Regions from separate parts of the Bacillus sp. MUM 13 genome, predicted to be linked through region 1. Evidence: riboswitches for the same ligand, from Rfam matches in the RefSeq annotation. Region 1 holds a riboswitch; each other region holds the start of a gene.
The links. A riboswitch is a leader RNA that binds a small molecule or an ion and turns the genes downstream of it on or off. The one in region 1 is predicted to bind thiamine pyrophosphate.
Positions count from the first base shown of each region.

Region 2: it holds a riboswitch for thiamine pyrophosphate, as region 1 does, so the genes downstream of both, BIV59_RS01845 (acetylornithine deacetylase) here and tenA (thiaminase II) in region 1, are expected to answer to the same signal.
Region 3: it holds a riboswitch for thiamine pyrophosphate, as region 1 does, so the genes downstream of both, thiT (energy-coupled thiamine transporter ThiT) here and tenA (thiaminase II) in region 1, are expected to answer to the same signal.

Region 1 is NZ_MLYQ01000104.1:67-7,010, forward strand. It holds gene BIV59_RS19795 (phosphotransferase enzyme family protein) at 125-1,099, opposite strand; gene BIV59_RS24345 (AMP-binding protein) at 1,659-1,802, shown strand; partial or broken gene BIV59_RS24130 (fumarylacetoacetate hydrolase family protein) at 1,892-1,993, shown strand; gene BIV59_RS19800 (CocE/NonD family hydrolase) at 2,045-3,757, shown strand; TPP riboswitch at 4,216-4,318, shown strand; gene tenA (thiaminase II) at 4,431-5,117, shown strand; gene BIV59_RS19810 (ECF transporter S component) at 5,114-5,710, shown strand; gene BIV59_RS19815 (ABC transporter ATP-binding protein) at 5,688-6,944, shown strand, end outside.
Region 2 is NZ_MLYQ01000003.1:104,032-110,975, reverse strand. It holds gene BIV59_RS01855 (hypothetical protein) at 1-158, opposite strand, end outside; gene BIV59_RS01850 (nucleotidyltransferase family protein) at 539-1,102, shown strand; TPP riboswitch at 1,226-1,328, shown strand; gene BIV59_RS01845 (acetylornithine deacetylase) at 1,421-2,719, shown strand; gene tenA (thiaminase II) at 2,716-3,387, shown strand; gene BIV59_RS01835 (ABC transporter ATP-binding protein) at 3,371-4,162, shown strand; gene BIV59_RS01830 (ABC transporter permease) at 4,131-4,904, shown strand; gene BIV59_RS01825 (ABC transporter substrate-binding protein) at 4,928-5,923, shown strand; gene thiM (hydroxyethylthiazole kinase) at 5,904-6,731, shown strand; gene thiD (bifunctional hydroxymethylpyrimidine kinase/phosphomethylpyrimidine kinase) at 6,747-6,944, shown strand, end outside.
Region 3 is NZ_MLYQ01000100.1:11,895-18,838, forward strand. It holds gene BIV59_RS19275 (sensor histidine kinase) at 72-1,214, opposite strand; TPP riboswitch at 1,412-1,513, shown strand; gene thiT (energy-coupled thiamine transporter ThiT) at 1,621-2,205, shown strand; gene BIV59_RS19285 (M28 family peptidase) at 2,430-3,788, opposite strand; gene BIV59_RS19290 (FeoA family protein) at 4,464-4,694, shown strand; gene feoB (ferrous iron transport protein B) at 4,691-6,688, shown strand; gene BIV59_RS19300 (FeoB-associated Cys-rich membrane protein) at 6,703-6,873, shown strand; gene BIV59_RS19305 (helix-turn-helix transcriptional regulator) at 6,932-6,944, shown strand, end outside.

The sequences.
Region 1 (6,944 bases):
TAACAATATGATTGCCTCACAGAACTCATTAAAAAACAACAATCTTTAAGAAAAGAGCCTTTATTTTTGTTTTATACAGAGAATTAATATCAATAAATCAAGTATTAACATAGTGAGTAATCAGTTAGTATTGGATTGATATCTCCTGAAAGTTAGTGTAAGAATAAGGGATTTTATTATCAATTTTATATTTTAAGTCTTTAAGCGTATATTCTTGCCAATCCTCTAAATGCACCAAATCCCATTTTTCCAAAAACAGCACATACAAGAATATTTCCCGTATTTTCAGAAATATTGGGACTTGTTCGATTAATTCTTTGGTCATTGTACGTTCTGAAGTATAGCCTCTTAAAAAGTTAGCCCAAAAAATATCACTGAAGTTGATGTTATCTTGAGTAAAGGAAGTTGCCTGCCAGTAAGCGTGATAAAAAGACACAGCTAGATCATACGCGAACCAATTATAGGCACAATCATCAAAATCGAAGACAGTCATTTCACCATTATCAAAAAAAAAGTTGCCTTGATGAAAATCATTATGGATGAGTCCAAATAAGTCAGGCGATTTTTGATAGTGGCTAAGTTTATCTAACAATTGAAGGTATCGCTTTTTCACAACATCTGTATTAATTTTTGGAAGAAGGTTTAATAAATCGGGGTTTGCTACTGTCCATTCCGGTCTTTGTAACCCTTTAAAACGCCCTGAAAGGCTATGCATTTTTCCTATAAATTTTCCCCATCGAAAAAACAAATCCCCATTCCAAACAGAACTGTCGGTTACATTTATCGGCTTTCCTTTTGCTTTTGTAAAAGCAACAGTAAAAAAAGTTGAGTTTTGTTCATTGATTTCTTCAACTAACCTAAGATTAGCTGATAAAACGGGTTTAGAAACAGGAAGCCCGCTTTTAGCCAAACCTTCAATGAAAGTTAATTCACTTTGCAGTTGCTCAACGCTGCGTCTGTTGGAATTTGAGATTCTTAGAATATATTCCTTTTCATCTCTTCTATAGGAAAAAATAGAATTTTGTAATCCATCATTGATTGCGACAAGATAAGTGCGATTAACTCCATATTTCTCACAAATTTGGTTTAGTATATCCATTCTTTACTCCTTTAATAACGACATTCCAGAGGATTCCTTTTTCTATATTTTAATTATATTAAAATCTATACCTGGTTTCCAATTTTAAACATAAATACAACTCGTACCTGTTGACGCGTCATTTTTTTGAATTTAACTGAGAGAAAAGGTTTGGCAGGTATTTTGTTAAATTTAAGAGAGATGTTCTTTAACTAACGTCTCAAGTTAGCTGAAGAAGGATACCGCTAATAACAGGAGAATATAGATGAACCTTTTTACTGCTGGTATTTATTAGTAAAAGGAAGAAAAAAAGTAAGTTAGTGTTTTAATGTAAGCGTTTTCTGTTATAATTAAGAATGAACAATCGTCGCCATTACGCCATCCATGGATTATTCAACTATGCGGTCCCTTTTTCTTTACAAACAAATTTTCATAGTACTGCGCATGAGGTTTATTTAGAATGGCGGTCTCAAGAGATTGAATATTCAAATAAAATTCTGGAAGGAGATGAGTCATTTGTTTTCTGCATTAATCCCACTGGACTGGTAACGTAGGGCAGTGCAAAAAACAACTGTTATCGATGGAGAGATTGTATAAGGAGTTTCGAGAACGTACCGATCGGCTTTCGGCTGCCTTACATAAAGCAGGAATCCGAAAAGGTGACCATGTAGCGGTGATGTTGCCTGACACTCATTGGAGAACGTTTATGGTATCTGCCAAATGATTGCCTTAAAGCACTGTTTGGTATTCGAAATATTATTATTTTCATAGAAAAGGGTAGCTAGGGCCAAGAGTTCAAGAGACTTCGTTTTTACTGGTACTCCAGATGGCGGGGCATTAGGGATGGAAGCGAAACCTTGGGTACAACCCGGGGATGAAATTGTTGTCGAAGTGGAAGGGCATGGTACTTTATAGAATATTATCGGGGAAAGAAAGCAACTTCAATCTAAATGAGGAGGAATGAAAGTGATTACTGTAAATGAAATTTATGAAGTGGAGATTGAAGCCAATATACCAATCGTTATGCGGGATGGGGTTACTCTACTGGCAGATATTTATTATCCGAAAGCGGATGGTAAATTTCCTGTTCTGCTTATGCGTTCCCCTTACGATAAATCACATTCTGAGTTCATGAGTTATCTGCATCCAGAGTGGTATGCCAGACAAGGTTTCATAGTAGTAACCCAGGATTCACGAGGGAAATATGCTTCGGAAGGTGAATTTAATCCTTTTCATTATGAGCGCCAGGACGGACTGGATACAATTAAATTTGTGAAGGATTTGCCAAGATCAAACGGGAAGGTGGGCATGTATGGCTTTTCTTATGTAGGAGCCACCCAATTGCATCCTGCTGTCGAAAATCCTGAGGGATTAACGGCGATTGCCCCGGCTTTTACCAATGACGGTTACTATGAAGATTGGTCTTATAAAAATGGTGCCACCCACTTAGCCTTCTTGCAATCCTGGTCAGCCTTTTTGTCATTGGATCAAGCGATGAGAAAAGGGAAGCCGGAAGCAGCCCGAAAATTAATGAAGATTAATACGACCATCAATGAAGAATACGATCATTTGCCGCTTACCGACCACCCTCTAATTGACTCTGATATTACTTCTTTCTATTATGAATGGCTCTCCCATCCGACATTCGACGAATATTGGAAAAAATGGCACTTGGGGGATAAATACAATCAATTGAATGTTCCTTCCCTGCATATTGGGGGATGGTATGATATTTTCATAGAAGGAACCATCAGGAATTACACTGGAATCTCCAAATTGAATAAAAATCAAAAATTGGTGATTGGACCTTGGTATCATATGCCATGGACCAACTTTGTCGGTGACATTTATTTCGGGGAAGAAGCCAATAATGTCGTTGATGACATTCAGGTTCGCTGGTATGACTACTGGTTAAAAGGGAACGAGAACGGTATTATGGATGAACCGCCGGTATCCATATTCGTCATGGGTGAAAATAAATGGAGGCAGGAACATGAATGGCCGTTAGCCAGGACACAATATACGCCTTATTATATACACAGCAAAGGAAGAGCGAACTCTGTTAATGGTGATGGATCGCTGGATCGCCAGACACCAAACCAGGAGATTCCAGACATTTATGTCTATAATCCGCTTGACCCAGTACCGAGTGTTGGAGGGCATAGCTGCTGCAATGCTGCCATAACTCCGATGGGCCCTAAGGATCAGCGAATTATCGAAGGACGCAACGATGTAATGGTTTACACATCTAATGTACTTACAGAAGATTTAGAGGTGACCGGACCGGTTGAGGCGATCATTTATGCATCATCCTCCGCTAACGATACTGATTTTACCGTTAAACTGGTAGATGTCCATCCAGATGGAAAAGCTATTAATCTACTAGAAGGAATTCAAAGGGCCAGCTATAGAGATTCAAATGAAGATCCAAGTCCAATTATTCCTGGGGAAATTTATGAATATCGCTTCCAAGTAGGGAATACGAGCAACTTATTCAAACAGGGACATAGAATCCGTATTGAAATATCGAGCAGCAATTTCCCTGCATTTGACGTAAACCTAAATTCATTTAGAATAGACAAAGATGGAACATATGCAGATAGTAAGCTGGCTACTCAAAAAATATATCACGATGAGAGGCATCCAACTCAATTAATCCTGCCAATCATTCCAAGGTAAGTCATATGAACATTAAGCATTAATTTGAAAGACTTTATAGAAACATATATTGAAAGAGAGTACGACAACTGCCTATTCAGTGAGGGCAGTTGTTTTTTGTTTGTTTCTTTTTTATCGAATTGCATGACGTTAGCCTCTTTGGTACGCTAATAACGTTTTGTGCCCCGCCCTTTCTTGTATTGGAGAAACTAATTTGCTAGTGAAAAATACTAAGGTTAATTCTGCTGTGAAATACACATAGAAGAGGAGGGGTATTATAGGACAAGTATAGTTTTGAAGGAGTTTTGAATGAGTTGGGTGTGCCGTATCATAAAATAAAGGAGGTTTTTTTCTTATCCATAGCAAGCACCATTACTCCAAAAATTCGTTTGGATTATTTTTGATACTTAAGAATCAAAAATTATTAATTTGATTGACTTTATGAAATGGCGGGTGTAATGTAAGTATTAATTTTATAGGAAGACCACTAGGGGAGCCATTTTTTGGCTGAGACAGAGTTGCTCTGGACCCTTTGAACCTGATCTAGTTTGTACTAGCGTAGGAAAGTGGAGTTCGCGCACGGGTATATTTACAATTATTCTGCCGCTCCATTTTTGGAGCGGTTTTTTCGTTTTTAGCAGAGAATCGCTCCATTTAAAGTCTTCCCATTATAACCAAAAAGGGGGAACAATTTATGAGTTTTTCAGCGGAGTTGAGGAAAGAGGCAAATCCAATCTTCAATGCAATCTTTGAACATCCTTTTGTACGAGGAATTGCCAATGGAGAGTTAAGAAAGGAACAACTAATCCATTATGTCAAACAAGACTATGAATATTTGAATTCCTTTATTAGAATCTATGGCATTGCAGTATCAAAGTGTGAGAACCGTGAAGATATGGAGATGTTTAATAAGCAAATATCATTTATCTTACATAGCGAAACCCATCCGCATAATAACTTTTGTCAGGTAGCTGGTGTTCCATATGAGGAACTGCAGGGATTTCCATTATCACCATCTGCCCTACATTACATACGTCATATGCTTACAGTGGCCCATGAAGGAACATTAGGGGAAATGCTGGCTGTTTTATTGCCATGTCCATGGACATATTGGGAAATTGGAAAGAGATTGTTAAATGAGGGTAACCCAGACCGCTCTCATCCATTTTATGAATGGATTCATTTTTATGGTAATCGGACAGATTCGATTACAGCCAAATTTTGTGCCCGGATAGATGAATGGGCAATGGAAGCAACAGAAAAAGAAAAAGCAAAGATGAAAGAACATTTCTTAACAAGTTGCCAGCTTGAATATATGTTTTGGGATATGGCTTATAAACTTGAGGAATGGCCAGTGAAAATGGAGGCGGTAAAAAGATGAATTGGAAGATGAAGGAGATAGTTCTTACAGTTATTCTTTCTGTTGCTTGCGGTGTTATTTATTTAGGATGGTCGACTCTTTGGATTCCGATTTCCGCTCTAGTGGGACCCGTCGGTGCCGGTTTTATGTTTGGAATTTGGGTGATCGCTAGTCCAATTGTTGCGTACATTATCCGTAAACCAGGTGCAGCGTTTATTGCAGAAGTGGCGGCAGCTGCTGTTGAATTATTAACGGGAAGTCATTTTGGGCTTTCTGCCTTGTTGGTAGGAGTCTTTCAGGGGATTGGATCCGAAATCGCATTCGCCCTGTTTAGATACAAGCGCTATAACCTTTTTACCTTGATGCTGTCTGGTGCTCTGGCTGCGATAATTGGGATGGTCTATAACCTTTTGGCGAATGGTTTTGGATTTTACACGACAGGAGTATTTCTTACGACGTTAGGAATTCATATCATTAGCGGAATCATTCTAGGGGGCTGGTTAGCGAAAGCAGTAGTGGATGCACTGGCCAAAACAGGTGTTTTAGAATCGTATAAATTGATGAAGGAAAAACGAAAAAAGGATGACATTCATGGAAATATTTCTGGGCTGTAGGAATCTTTCTGTTCGTTTCTATCAGAGATCTGAAAAGGTTCTTCGGGATATTACGTTGTCCATCAATAAAGGAGAGAAAGTATTAATACTGGGACCTAGCGGGAGCGGGAAATCGACCTTGATTTCCGCTCTTGCAGGCATCATTCCTGAGCATGTGGAGGCAGAAGTAAGTGGCGATGTGTTTCGCAGGAATCATATCGGTGTGATGTTTCAAGAGCCTGATTCTCAGTTTTGTATGCTTCGTGTGGATGAAGAAATTGCTTTTAGTCTCGAAAATCGCTCGATTCCCCGAAACGAAATGGACCCCATTATTTCCGATTTGATGGGAAAGGCAGGATTAGAGGTTGATAGGAAGACACCCATTGAAACACTCTCAGGTGGAATGAAACAACGATTGGCATTAGCCTGTTTATTAGCATTAGATCCCGAAGTGTTGTTTTTTGATGAACCAACAGCCCAGCTGGATCCAGCAGGAAGGATGGAGATATTTGATTTATTAAAACAAATATCACAAATGAATAACCAAACGATGGTATTTGTCGAACACGTTCTAGATGGCTGTATTGACTGGATGGATCGGGTCATTATGATAAATGAGGGCGGAAGCATTATAGCGGATGGAAAGCCAGAAGAGATTCTGCTTAATTACAATCATGAAATGGCAGAAGCAGGTATTTGGCGTCCTAAACTATTCCCGTACAAGTGGGGGGATGTTGTGGAAAATGCTTCACACCCTCTATCTATAAAATTGTCAAAAAGGCTCATAACTAAGCCTCAAGAAAGAAGGAATGAAAATTCTTTAATCCGAACAGAAAACGCAGAAGTTGGCTATGGAAAAAAGATCATTGTGGGGAACATTAATATAGATATCCATCAAGGTGAGTGGGTGTCCATAGTTGGAGCGAATGGAAGTGGAAAAAGCACTTTCTTAAAAAGTCTGATACGCTTAGAGGCAATAAAAAGCGGGAAAATTATTTTTCAAAATACGGAACTCAAAAAAATTCCGGATCGGGAATTATATGAAAAAGCAGGTTATGTCTTTCAAAATCCAGAGCTTCAATTTATAACAGATACAGTATTTGAGGAAATTGCTTTTGGCGGCAGACAAAGAAATTGGCAAGAAGAGCAGATTCATGCCAAAACCATTCAACTGTTACAAGAGTTTGGGCTGGAAGCTTATCACAATTCTCACCCTTTTACCTTAAGCACAGGACAAAAACGGCGGTTAAGTGTT
Region 2 (6,944 bases), on a different contig from region 1:
TTCTTTCCTTGCATGCCAGTCCCCATTCCCATCATGTTAGAGGCAAGTGGCATCATATTTTTCATTTTTCCGCCATTTCCACTTAACAATTGATAAGCAGCAATACCTACTCCAACTGAAGCGAAAACAGGTAAAATTTTATCCATGCTTGTCTTCATCTACATCACCTTATTTTATTAAATTTTTGTTCATTTCCTGAACCTTAATATCTTGGGTAAAAAAAACTTAAAAATTCAAGGTGTTTGTTACCAAAACAATTAGTAATAAAAAAATGATATAAAGGAAAATAAGAAATAAAAAATTTAATAGGGATATATGATAAGTATTCATCCTCCTGTACTTACAAGCATGACTTTCAAATACCAAAAAGAGGAATTATCCCAAAAAAATTTCGGGTTATTTCTTTTGATATTAGAGGTCACGGAAGTAATCAGTATTCAAACCCTCCAGTAACCTATCCGCTGATTGAAGAAGATATCGAACATCTGTTGGATCATTTAAAAATTAAAATAGCGATTTTTCAGCAAGGGGAGAAAAGATGAAAAGCGGGAAAGACATTGTTACTTTAGTTGAAAGAGATTCCTGGATGCTTAGCGTACTGCAGGCTGCAGGGCAGCTTAACCTGCCTGATTGGTGGATATGTGCAGGCTTTGTCCGCTCAAAGGTTTGGGATGTGCTGCACGGCTATACAATAAAAACAAAGCTTCCTGATATTGATGTGATTTATTTTGATAAAACCAATATACAAGAAGATTATGAAAAAAAGCTGGAGCTAAGGCTTGGCGAAATTCTGCCTGATTTACCCTGGTCTGTTAAAAATCAAGCCAGGATGCATAAAGTGAATCACATGGAGCCATATTCCTCATCATATGAGGCCATGTCTAATTTTCCTGAAACAGCCACTGCCCTGGGAGTCCGATTCAATGAAAAAGGCAAAGTTGACCTGGCTGCACCATGGGGTGTTAACGACCTGCTGGCACTAGAGGTGAGGCCCACCCCCTTTTTTTCCAAGTCTGGCCCATATCATCAGGTATACAAGGATCGCAGGGCTAAGAAAGGCTGGGATCATACATGGCCAGAAATTAAGATATTTGCTGAATAAAACACAGGAAAGCAGGGAGCCATGAAAAGGAATTATTCTTTACAACTTTTTTTTAGTATGCTATCTTAGATTCACATTAAGAGGTATTATAAAAACCTTCTTTATGAAAAACTACATATGTACGAATTTCACTAGGGGAGCCAATGGCTGAGACTGAACACTCGTTCTACACCCTTTGAACCTGATCTGGATCATACCAGCGGAGGGAAGCTGAAAGAAACGTTTTTGTCAACATTTATATTGGCATTGCTTTTCCGCCCGCTCCCTATATCAGGAGCGGGCTTTTTCATATTTCAAAATGATGGAGATGTATATAACATGGACTGCGATTACAGCGAATTAGCCAGCATCATTTCACAAAAAGCTGAAGAAAAAACCGAGGAACTGCTTCAGCTTTTAAGCCGGCTCATAGCTTTTCCGACAATAAGCCCCCCTGCCAGAAACACAGCCTGCATTCAGGATTATATGGACAGCTACTTAAAAGAACTCGGCTTTCAAACAGAAAAGTGGGAGCTTTATCCCGGCGATTGGAACGTTGCTGGCATCTTGCCGGGAAAATCAAGCAATACATATAACAGCTTAATTATTAATGGGCATGTGGATGTGGCGGAAACAGGGGATATTAGCAGATGGGATAATAATCCTTTTACTGTAAACCAGAAAGGGCCGTATTTATATGGCAGAGGGGCCGCAGATATGAAAGGAGGTATCGCTGCCTCCCTGATGGCCATTAAGCTCCTAAAAGAGCTTGCCATTCCCCTCAATGGCAATCTTCAATTTCAATCTGTTACTGGTGAGGAGGCAGGAGAAACTGGCACACTTTCCTGCATCAAGAGGGGCTATACAGCAGACTTCGCTATTGTTGCTGATACAAGTGATATGCACATTCAGGGACAAGGAGGTGTTATAACGGGCTGGATAACCATTCAGGGCAAAGAAACTTTTCATGACGGACTCCGGTCAAGGATGAATACTGCAGGCGGAGGGATTTTCGGTGCAAGTGCCATTGAAAAGATGATGAAGATTATTGAAAGCCTTCAGGAATTGGAACGCCACTGGGCTGTGACAAAGTCGTATGCTGGTTTTCCTCCCGGCTCCAATACGATAAACCCTGCTGTTATTGAAGGAGGACGGCATGCCGCATTCATTGCAGATAGCTGTTCACTCTGGATAACCATACATTTCTATCCAGATGAAAATCATGAAAAAGTCACAATGGATATAGAGAATCATGTAAGGCGTGTGGCTGCTTCTGATCCATGGCTTAGTGAAAATATGCCCGTTTTTAAGTGGGGAGGAAAATCCATGCTTGAGGAGAGGGGAGAAATTTTCCCTTCACTGGAGCTTGATCTGAATCATAAAGGAACTAAAACTCTAATCTCTTCATACAACGAGCAACTAGCAGAGAAACCGCGTACCGGTATGTCTTCGTCTGTAAATGATGCTGGCTGGTTTGGCTATAAAGGTATTCCTTCAGTCATTTTTGGACCTGGAAAACTTGAAGACGCACATGCGGTAAACGAAAAAATTGAAATTCGGCAATTAATCGATTTTATGAAGGTCATGGCATTATTCATTTCTAAATGGTGCAATACAAAAAAGGAGGGTAAGGAATGACATTTACTCAAATACTTCATGGCAAAGTCCGGGAAATTTGGACAAAAACACACCACCATCCTTTTATTGCTGGTATTGGCACCGGTGAGCTGCCTAAAGAAGTCTTTATCAGATATATGAAGCAAGATTATATCTTTTTAATTGAGTACAGCAGACTTTTTGCACTAGGGGTTTTAAAAGCCCGGGATGTTCAGACGATGAGTGCGTTTTCTGCCATCCTGAATGAAACACTGCACAGTGAAATGGAGCTGCACCGGAAATACGCGAGAGAATTTGCAATAAGCAGCCGTGATTTGGAGGATGCCTCACCCGCCCCAATAAACCTTGCATATACAGGGTACATGCTGAATGCGGGACAAAAAGGATCACTTGCAGAATTAGCTGCCGCCCTTTTGCCATGCATGTGGAGCTACTGGGAAATCGGAAACATGCTTAAAGAAAAATATCCTGGTTCTGATACTCATCCATTATATGGTGAATGGGTCACAATGTATGCTTCCGAGGAATTCGGCAAGTCTGCAAAGTGGCTGATCAAGCTCCTGGATTCTCTGGCAGAAGGACAGCCAAAAGTGGAAATTGAGAACCTAACTAATCATTTTATAACATCCTCACGCTTTGAATATTTGTTCTGGGACAGTGTGTACAAAGGAGATGATTGGCCTGTCTGACTATATGCTGTTAATAGAAAACCTGTCATTTTCCTTTCCCGCTGAAAAAGGCAAAAATCCTATTTTTATGGATTTGTCCATGAAAGTAAAGCAAGGAGAATTTGTTTCGGTCATAGGTGCCAGCGGTTCAGGAAAAAGCACTCTGTTTAAACTGATCTCAGGCTTGCTTCAGCCTGATAATGGAAGTATTGCTATAACAAGTGTGGTATCTAAAAAAATTCTTGGCAAGGTAGGATACATGCCGCAAAAAGATCTCCTCATGCCCTGGAGGACATTGATGGGGAATATGCTTCTGCCAGCGGAACTTTCCGGGTCAGATAAAAAACGAAGCACAAAACAAATCAAGGAATGGATTGACAGGTTTGGACTATCAGGCTATGAAAAGGCTTATCCTCATGAGCTTTCAGGGGGGATGAAGCAAAGGGCTGCCTTTTTAAGAACAATCATGACAGGCAAAGACCTATTATTGCTTGATGAACCATTTGGCGCACTTGATTCAATGACAAAACGCAAAATGCAAAGCTGGCTGCTGGAGCTTTGGGAAGGGCTTGAAAAAACTGTTTTATTTATCACACATGATCTTGAGGAAGCGATATTGTTAAGCGATAGAATTTATATACTTGGTAAAAAGGATGGCAGTCTTAGGGAAATAAAAGTAGAATTTCCGAGGCCAAGAACTCCGGATCTTATTTACGAGCCGCTTTTTTTGAAGAAAAGAAAAGAACTGGAAAGGCTGATTCAGCATGAAGAGCAAATGGAAACAATGGAGCAATAATTATGGTTTATTCATACTTGCTGCAATCATTTTTATCAGTCTGTGGGAGTTGATTGTGAAAAGGGGTGATATTCCTTCATTCATTCTTCCGGCTCCCTCAGCCATTTTCATATCGCTTAATGAAAACTCCTCGATTTTGCTGCAGCATGTGACTGTCACTCTGCAGGAGGTGCTAATAGGATTCATTCTTTCTGCAGCAGGAGGGATTTTGCTGGGTATAGCCATGCATTTTTCAAAAGTGCTGGAAAAAATTTGTTACCCTTTTTTGGTTATATCGCAAACAGTTCCCCTTATTGCGATTTCTCCCATTTTTATTATGTGGTTTGGGTATTCCATCTGGGGCAAGGTAGCTGTAACCATCTTGACAGCATTTTTCCCTATTGCCGTCAGTACATACGATGGATTAAGGCTTGGACAAAGTTCATACAGCGATTTGCTTAGAACAATGGGCGCCGGGAGATTTCAAATTTTCAGGAAAGTGCAGATACCGCTTGCATTGCCCATGTTTTTATCAGGCATGAAAATGGCGGCCGTGTACAGCGTGGTGGGAGCGACGATTGGCGAATGGCTGGGGGGAAGCGCGGGACTTGGATATTTTAGCCGCAGAATGTCAGGAAACCTGCAGGCGGATGCCGTTTTCGCTTCTGTTTTTCTTCTTTCCCTGCTTGGCATGATCTTCTTTTTTCTAATCACAGTTATTGAAAAAAAAGTACTGAAACATCATTTTCATACAGACAGCTAATTGAATGAAAGGAAACGATATTGATGAAAAAACTTTGTATTCTTTTTTTGGTTCTAACCCTTACCCTGATGAGCGGCTGCTCAGGTGACAATCAGGCAGGAAAGAAGCAGTCAAATAATCATTTACAGAAAGTGAGTCTTATGCTGGATTGGTATCCAAATGCCGTTCACTCATTTTTATATGCAGCAAAAGAGAAGGGTTATTTTAAAGAACAAGGGCTTGATGTGGATATTAAAATGCCGGCAGATACAAACGATCCATTAAGGCTGGTCGCCGCAGGAAAAATGGATTTAGCAATCAGTTACCAGCCAGAGGTCGTTATAGCCAGGTCAGAAAATATACCGGTTAAATCGATTGGCGCAATAGTCAGGCATCCATTAAATACACTGCTGGTGCCTGCAGGCGGCAAGGTGAATTCTCCAAGGGATTTAGAGGGGAGATTGGTTGGCTACCCATCTATCCCGCTGGATGAAGCAATTGTTCATACAATGGTAAAAAATGATGGAGGGAATCCGCAGAAGGTGAAAATGGCAGACGTCGGCTATGATCTTATCCCGGCGCTAGCAGCCAAGAAAACGGATGGCTTGATTGGCGGCTATATCAATCACGAAAAATTGCTTCTGGAAAAAGAAGGACACAACGTGAGAAGCTTTAATCCTTCAGACTATGGAGTTCCAGATTATTATGAGCTGGTGCTTGTAGCCAGTGATAAAGGGCTAAAAGAAAGAACGGGTGTATATAAAAAATTCATGTCAGCCATTAATAAAGGGCAGGAATTTGTGCAAAAACACCCTGATAAGGGATTATCCATTTTATTAAAGCATGAAGAAAAAACTTCTCCGCTTGAAAAAGATATTGAAACCAAAAGCCTGAACATTTTATTGCCTTTGATGGATGCGAAAAAACGGCCGTTTGGCTATCAAGAATCCTCATCCTGGGACAGAGTGGCAAAGTGGCTTCATGACAGTAAAGTAATAAAATCAAATATCAAAGCAAGCGATGCATTTAAAAACATATAAAACGGGAGAGAGCAGAATGAATACAATAGAAAAAGTTAGAATGGACAATCCTCTAATTCATAATATTACAAATGCTGTTGTTACCAATTTTACCGCAAACGGCTTATTGGCCATTGGAGCCTCACCTGTCATGGCACATGCACATGAAGAAGTTGCCGATATGGCGAAAATATCCAGCGCCGTAGTGTTAAACATGGGGACACTTGATGAAAAGACAGTTAAGTCTATGATCATAGCAGGAAAATCTGCCAATGAACATGGTGTGCAGGTTGTCTTTGATCCGGTTGGGGCAGGAGCAACGCCTTATCGCACAGAATCAGCAAGAAAAATCCTTCAGGAAGTCCAGGTGACGATACTTAGAGGAAATGCAGCTGAAGTTTCCCATTTAATTGGTGAAGAATGGAGCATAAAAGGTGTCGATGCAGGCGAGGGAAGAGTGGACGTTACCAGCCTGGCAAGGAAGACTGCCCGGAAGTTTGGCTGCATCACAGTGATTACAGGCAAAGATGATGTGATTACAGATGGAAAAACTGCCTACCTGTGCGGGAATGGACATCCTATTTTAACAAGGGTAACAGGGACAGGCTGCCTGCTTAGCTCTGTAACGGCGGCTTTTGCCGCCTCATCAAGCAATCTTTTAAAAGCTGCTGCAGAGGCCTGCGCTTTTTACGGGGTGGCAGCGGAGCTGGCTGCCGAGAAAACGCAGGAAACTGGTCCAGGAAGTTTCCAAATTGAATTTCTCAATCAGTTATCAAAGGTTTCTATAAAAGAACTGGAAGAAAAACAAAAAATCCGTGTAATCGAGTGAAGGGAGAGTAAAAAGATGACAAGATATAAAGCTTTAACAATTGCAGGTTCTGACAGCAGCGGCGGGGCAGGCATTCAGGCTGATATCAAGACCTTTCAGGAGCTTGGAGTCTATGGTATGTCTGCCATAACAGCTGTAACAGCGCAAAATACATATGGAGTCCAGGCAGTTTATCCTCTTCCACCCCGCGCAGTCAGTGATCAATTAGACTCC
Region 3 (6,944 bases), on a different contig from region 1:
AACAGGATTGCGGGAAGGATAAAAGTGAAACGGTCCATAAAAAAACAGCTCCAATGGAACTGCTGATTTTTTTATGGATGTATTTCATAATCCAATCCTGGTTTAACACATGGAGTATGTATGGTAAAAGTCGTCAGTGAAGCAGAAGAGGTACAGCTTAATGTGCCGTTGTGTTTTTCGATAATTTCCCTGCAGACAAATAATCCGAGTCCTGTGCCTGTTTTTTTCGTGGTGGTAAATGGTTCGAAGATAGTAGAAATAATGTCATCCGGAATTTTCGGGCCATTGTTTGCAATGTGCAGCGTAAGATAGCCTTCAGGGTTTTCCTCGCCGGTTATGCTTATGGATGGCAAACTGATATTTGAAATGACATCCAGTGCATTTAAAATGATATTAATAAACACCTGTCTGAATTCTTCTTTAGCTCCATGGATATAAAGGCCGTCTGGAATACTGACCGATATGGCAGCATTCACCTCAAGGATGGCAGGATAAAGGAACTCAATAACTTCATTGGCTAATTCACTCACAGAAAAGAGTTTCGATTCATATACCAAGCTTTCTTTTTTTGATAAATTCAAAAATTGCGTAATCCTGTAATTAAGCTGTTCCAACTCTTTTGAAATGATATCCAAATATTTGATTTCAGCATGCTCTGATTGCAGAAGTTGAACAAATCCCATGATTGAAGTAAGCGGATTCCTGAATTCATGAACAAAGCTAGACGTCATTTGGCCGAGCAGTGTGAGCCTGTCCTTATGGGTCTGGCTCAGAAAATTATACTGTGATTCTATAATTTGTGTTTTTAGCTCTGAGTAGTGTGAAACTGCGTAAAAAATACACTTGTCAAAACATTCATTAACCCGCAGCAGCACATTACAGAGCTCTTCAGGTTTTTTTTGCAATTCAGCCAGCCGGTAGTAAATAATGGATCTGCCGAGTGAGCAGTTATGGATGAATTCATCAATATGTATATTTGCCTTGTAACGTTGTCCGGCAACAAGATGGGAGTAGCTTTTAATATATTCGTCCACCAAGTTTTCCGGCTCACTTAGGGACTTGATGATTAAATCAAAAAAACGCTCCCTATTTTCTGCGATATTCTCCATATATGGGTCATGTGAGGAAATCATGATCCTTTCATTCCATTCTGAAACAATACTTTCCTTATAGAAAATTAAAAAGTCAATAAATGTTTCATTAATAAACACCATTGTGGCCTCCGACTAAGGTAAATTATAAGATTATTTCGTCCTAGTTCTAATTCTATAGTATAGAAAAAAAACCCTTTTTAACAGATAAAAATGTTCTATAGTAGAATATTAAGGATTAAAGTCAGTTTCTGCAGAAATATAGTGCTTGTAAATTCCTGAAACACGTAGTATATTTCACTCGAGGATAAAAAAATATAGTAATCCACAAGGGGAGCCCTTAGGCTGAGAGTGAGCGATTTAGTTCAGACCCTATGAACCTGTTAGTTAATGCTAGCGTAGGGATGTGGTATTGGATAAGAGCAATAAAGGGAATCCATTACCGCCCTGTATTGCTTTTTTTTGCATTGGCAATAAAAACATACAGGCACGCTCTTGTAAGCTTCTCACTGGGGAGAAGGAGGAAAATATGCAAAATAAGACATTGTTTATGGTTGAAGTGGCTGTCTTCGCTGCTTTGGCACTGCTGCTCGATTTAGTATCTGGTTTTATCTTTTCAAGAATATGGCCACAAGGAGGTTCGGTATCCATAGCGATGGTCCCGATCTTTCTGATGGCATACCGCTGGGGTGTAAAAGGAGGGGTTGTGACAGGGCTGCTTTTGGGTCTTCTTCAAATCGTTATTGGAAACCCGGTTATTGCTCATCCTGTGCAGGGTTTTCTTGATTACTTCCTTGCATTTTCCCTCGTGGGAATATCAGGGATATTCATGAACAAAGTTGTCACAAGCTATAAAGATGGCCATACAGGCAAAGGGAAAATGTACGGAATAGCCGGCATTCTTCTTGGAAGTTTTCTTAGATTTTTATGCCATTTCACTTCAGGCATTGTATTCTTTGCGTCATATACGCCAAAAGGACAGAACGTGGCTGTTTACTCATTGGTATATAATGGCACGTATATGCTGGCAAGCTTTATCCTGTCAGCGATTATCGTGGTGCTGTTATACTCGGGAGCTTCAAAGGTGCTGATTAAAAAGTCTTTTCAGGCATAATATGGTGATGGTTTTTTTTATCGGCATGCAATGATGTTCCTCGGGAAATATTATTGTGCTTAAATCATGCAGAAATCTTGTTTTTCGGTTGCTTCCTGAAGCGGAAATCAGCAGACGAAACAGACGAAGCCTATATAAAGCAATGATGCACATGACTGTATATTCTATGATTATGGCCCAAAAGAAGAAAGGGGCTCGCCTATATTCAGGCGAGCCCCTTTCTGTCAATCTACCGGACGGTCTTCAAAGGGATATTTTACAATGGCGGGCGATTTTGGATCAGCTATTTCATAAGCTGATGATCCGACGATCTTAGCAACTTGAAGCAATTTCTTTTTATCGATTTTATCCAGTGTATCTGTCGGCTGGTGATACCATGGTTCGACAGGCGAATGAATGAACAAGGCAGAAGGGATGCCAAGCTCATGGAACGGCTGGTGGTCGCTGCGGCCTAATTCACCATAAGGAATGGTTTCTTTGAATATTTCGTAGCTGTATTTAGCGCCAAGATCTGTAACCAGGTTTTTCTTGCCGTCAATTGTATACATAATCAAGCCTCCGGCTGGCTTGCCTTTACCTGCATCGCGTCCGCCAATCATGTCCATCTGGAAGTGTGCTACCATCCGGTCTGTGTCTGTCTTTGGTAGGTGTGCAGCATAGTAGGATGATCCGACAAGGCCTCTTTCTTCAGAGCCGAATGTCAGGAAGCGGATTTCGGTGTCTGTTTTTTCTTTGGAAAGTACTCTTGCCAGTTCGAGGACAGCTGATACTCCGGAAGCATCATCGTTAGCGCCGGGTCCGCCGTGGACAGAATCATGATGGGAGCCTATGGTGATAACCTGGCCGGTTGTCTTTTTGGAAGTGGGTTTCATGCTGGCAATAACATTGTAGGAGGTTTTTTCTATTTTTTGAATATCAACGTCCAGAGTCGCAATGAGCTGCTCTGTTTTTAGCTGCTCTGCAAGCTTCAGCCCGGAAGCCCGTGTGATGGCAACGGCTGGAATATTCTGCCCCTCGCCGGCCTGTCCAAATTGATTGCCTTCTGCAGAGTTGTTAAACATAATAACTCCAGCAGCTCCTTTGGCAAGAACATTTGCTATTTTCTCAATGAAAGGAATGTCTCCCCGCTCAACCAGTGCGATTTTCCCTTTTACATCGCCAATTTCTTCTGGCTTTGCTTTGCCTGCATATACGAGTGGGGCAGTAACTTTTCCGCTTCCGCTTCCGCTGAATGCATACGGTTTTTCTTCAATATCCTGGCCGGCAATTTTTGCATATGCGTGATTTGTTTTAAAGTCATAAATAGGGAAGGGCTGAATTTTTGTCTTCAGGCCAAGCTTCTTGAACTCATTTTCTATGTAATGTACGGCCTTCAGCTCCCCTTCCGTACCAGCTTCACGGGGCTGTTTCGAAAGCAATGCAATGGTGTTGTACATTCTGTCTGCACTGAGTTTCTTAAGGAAGCTGTTTTGTACGGTTTGCTCATGATGGACAACAGGCTTCTTTGCAGCTGTAGCCTGTACGGTCCCGCCAGTCAGGACTAGGCCGGCAGCGAGTGCTAATCCCATAGATTTACGCTTCATAAAATTCCTCCTCAATTAAAATAAAATTCTTTTTAATTATTATAGATGACAGAATATTTGTAAATTTAATTAATTCAGCAAATTTTGCGGATTTTCCGGAAGAATTGTTTGATAGTCTCGGAAAAGGTCGGAAAGATAGGGGAAAAGGCCAGCAGGAACAGGAGGGCTTTTCCCGAATGGAGAAAAAACATTTTAGGTGCAATTGAAGAAAAATAAGGCTAAATGGCTAGTAAAAGAGATTTAATTCAAATATGAAAAGAATCAAATTATCCAGTGCAGATAAATCACCCGCTTGGGATGAAGACTTTTATGGCAACATGGTGTTCCATGATAATCCAATGACTTCTATCCTGTTTGTCACAGCTTTAATTAGCTGTACATAAAACCTGTGATTTTTTCTGGAGCAGGTGCAGATGCCATCCGGAAATCACATGATTTACATGAAAATCCTCTTCAGGAAAAAGTAGAAATGTAATTTTAGTTTTTAGAAGAATATTTCTTTCTATTTTCTTTTGTTATGTAATATAATGATAAATATCAAATGTAAATGATAATCATTTTCATATCATAAATTGACAGGATAATCTGTCATTGAGCTATATTAGAAACAGGCTTCCAGCGGGCAGCCTAAAAACATATATTAAGATACATTTTTCACTGTTTGGGGGGATCAGCATGTTAACAGGCTTAAAGGCAGGGGAAAAAGCAGTGGTTTTTAGCATGGTAAAGACAAACCAGCTAGTAAGAAGAAGGCTGCTTGATTTAGGGATTTGTGAAGGCTCTGAGGTTTGCCTTAGATGCATCATGCCATTTGGCGGACCTTACATGATAGAATGCAATGGGCAATCTGTTGCCATCAGGCGCAGGGATGCTGACGAGATAGAAGTAGAGCGGGAATTGGCATGAGCATTGCACTGCTTGGAAACCCGAATACAGGAAAAACCTCACTATTCAACCACTTAACAGGTTCATATGAATATGTAGGAAACTGGAGCGGTGTAACGGTAGAAAAAAAGGTGGGCACATTAAAGCATTCAAGCGGAAAGATTATTGATTTGCCAGGTGTATATACTCTCAATCCTCTTTCACGGGATGAAGGAGTTGTCACTCAGTTCTTTTTGAATGAAACGTGCAATACTGTGCTGAATATACTGGATGCCTCCCAGCTAGAAAGAAACCTTCATTTGACCATGCAAATCATTGAATATGGAAAGCCGATTGTTATTGGTTTGAATATGGGCGATGTTGCTGATAAACGAGGAATTAAAATTAATGCAGGTAAGCTGAGCTCCATTTTAGGATTGCCTGTTGTTCCGATAACCGCAAGAAATGGGTCAGGGTGTGACGAACTTGCAGAGGCAGTCGTTCAAGAAAACGTGCAGGTTTCATTAAGCTCTTTCATTGATTATGGACAAGCAGTCGAGGAAGGCATTGCTCTTTTGGGAAAACAGCTGCCTGAAACACGATTATCTGTCCGCTGGCTGTGCCTTCAGCTTTTGGAAGGGAATCCTGATGTAAAGCATTATCTTGGTCAATACGCTGATCATCAATGGCTTGAGGAGTTCATTTCTGTAATCAATCAAAAAGTCATAGCTGCCGGGAATTCGAAAAGCGTTGAATCTTATATATATGAAACAAGGCAGAAGAAGATAAAAGAAATCGTTCATGAAGTGATGGAGCGCAAAGAGACAAAAACACTTACCTTGACAGATCGCGTGGATGCGATTGTGACAAACAAATACCTTGGCATCCCTATTTTTTGCGGCGTCATGTATCTCATGTTTATGCTGACATTTGACTGGTTTGGCTTTCCGTTATCCAATGCCCTGGATGCCTTCATGTCAGGGCCGCTGACTAAAACGATTACCCTGATCCTGAATGCAGCAGGTGCATCCGGATTTATTAAATCGCTTATTTTGGATGGAATTGTAGCCGGTGTGGGCGGAGTGCTTGTATTTGTGCCTCAAATCTTTATTTTATTCTTATTTATATCCATCCTTGAGGATTCAGGCTATATGGCACGGGTGGCACTGGTGATGGACCGGCTGATGGAATCTGTCGGGCTGAACGGAAAAGCATTCATTCCCATGATTATCGGATTTGGATGCAACGTTCCCGGGATCATGTCTGCAAGAACAATTGAACAGCCTAAGGAAAGGCTGCTGACTATCCTGCTTACACCTTTAATGTCCTGCTCGGCCAGGCTGCCTGTTTATACACTTTTTGCCGGCGCGTTCTTTGTGCACAATAAGGCTTTAATCGTATTATCGCTTTATTTGCTTGGAATAGCAGTCGCACTTGTTCTGGCAAAGATATTTTCTTCCACCATACTAAAAGGTGAAAGCTCCTTTTTTGTAATAGAGCTGCCGCCGTATCGCATGCCTCAGGGAAAAGCCCTTTGGAGAAGCACGTGGGATAAGGGAAAGGGCTTTGTCAAAAAGGCTGGAACATTCATTTTTGCAGGCTCCGTTTTTATTTGGCTGCTTTCTAGTTCCGGCCTGTCCGGCTGGGGAGTGAATATGGATGATAGTTTCCTTGCCATGATTGGCGGTACGGTTGCTCCACTGCTGGCACCTTTAGGATTTGGGACCTGGCAGGCCGGAGCATCGCTGATTACTGGATTTTTAGCAAAAGAAGCGATTATTTCATCGATGAATATTATTTACCATACTTCAGGAGATGTTCGCCTGCAGGGATTGCTGGGTGATTTCTTTACACCGCTATCAGCATATAGCTTCATGGCATTTATCTTATTGTATATCCCTTGCCTGGCTACTACTGCGACTATCTTCAAAGAAACCAGCTCTAAGAAATGGACGTTCTTTGCTGTTGTGTATGCTTTAATACTTGCCTACATCATTTCGATTGCCATTTATCAAGGAGGAAAATTATTTTTCTGACAGGAGGCAGCTTCATGATTAATTTCATTTTAGGCGCATTGATCATTGGATATGCATCATGGGCCATGTATAAATTCATCAGCAAATCTAAACAGGGAAAATGCGGTGCTTGTGCGTTAAAGAAGTCTTGTTCATCAGATTGCAGTACAGGCCCGATAAAAAATAAAAAAATAAATGGATTTTAAGCTGCCAGTACATGGCGGCTTTTATTTCTTGGCAGAGGCCTTAAGAGGCGGTGAGAGTGTGAATAAGCAGG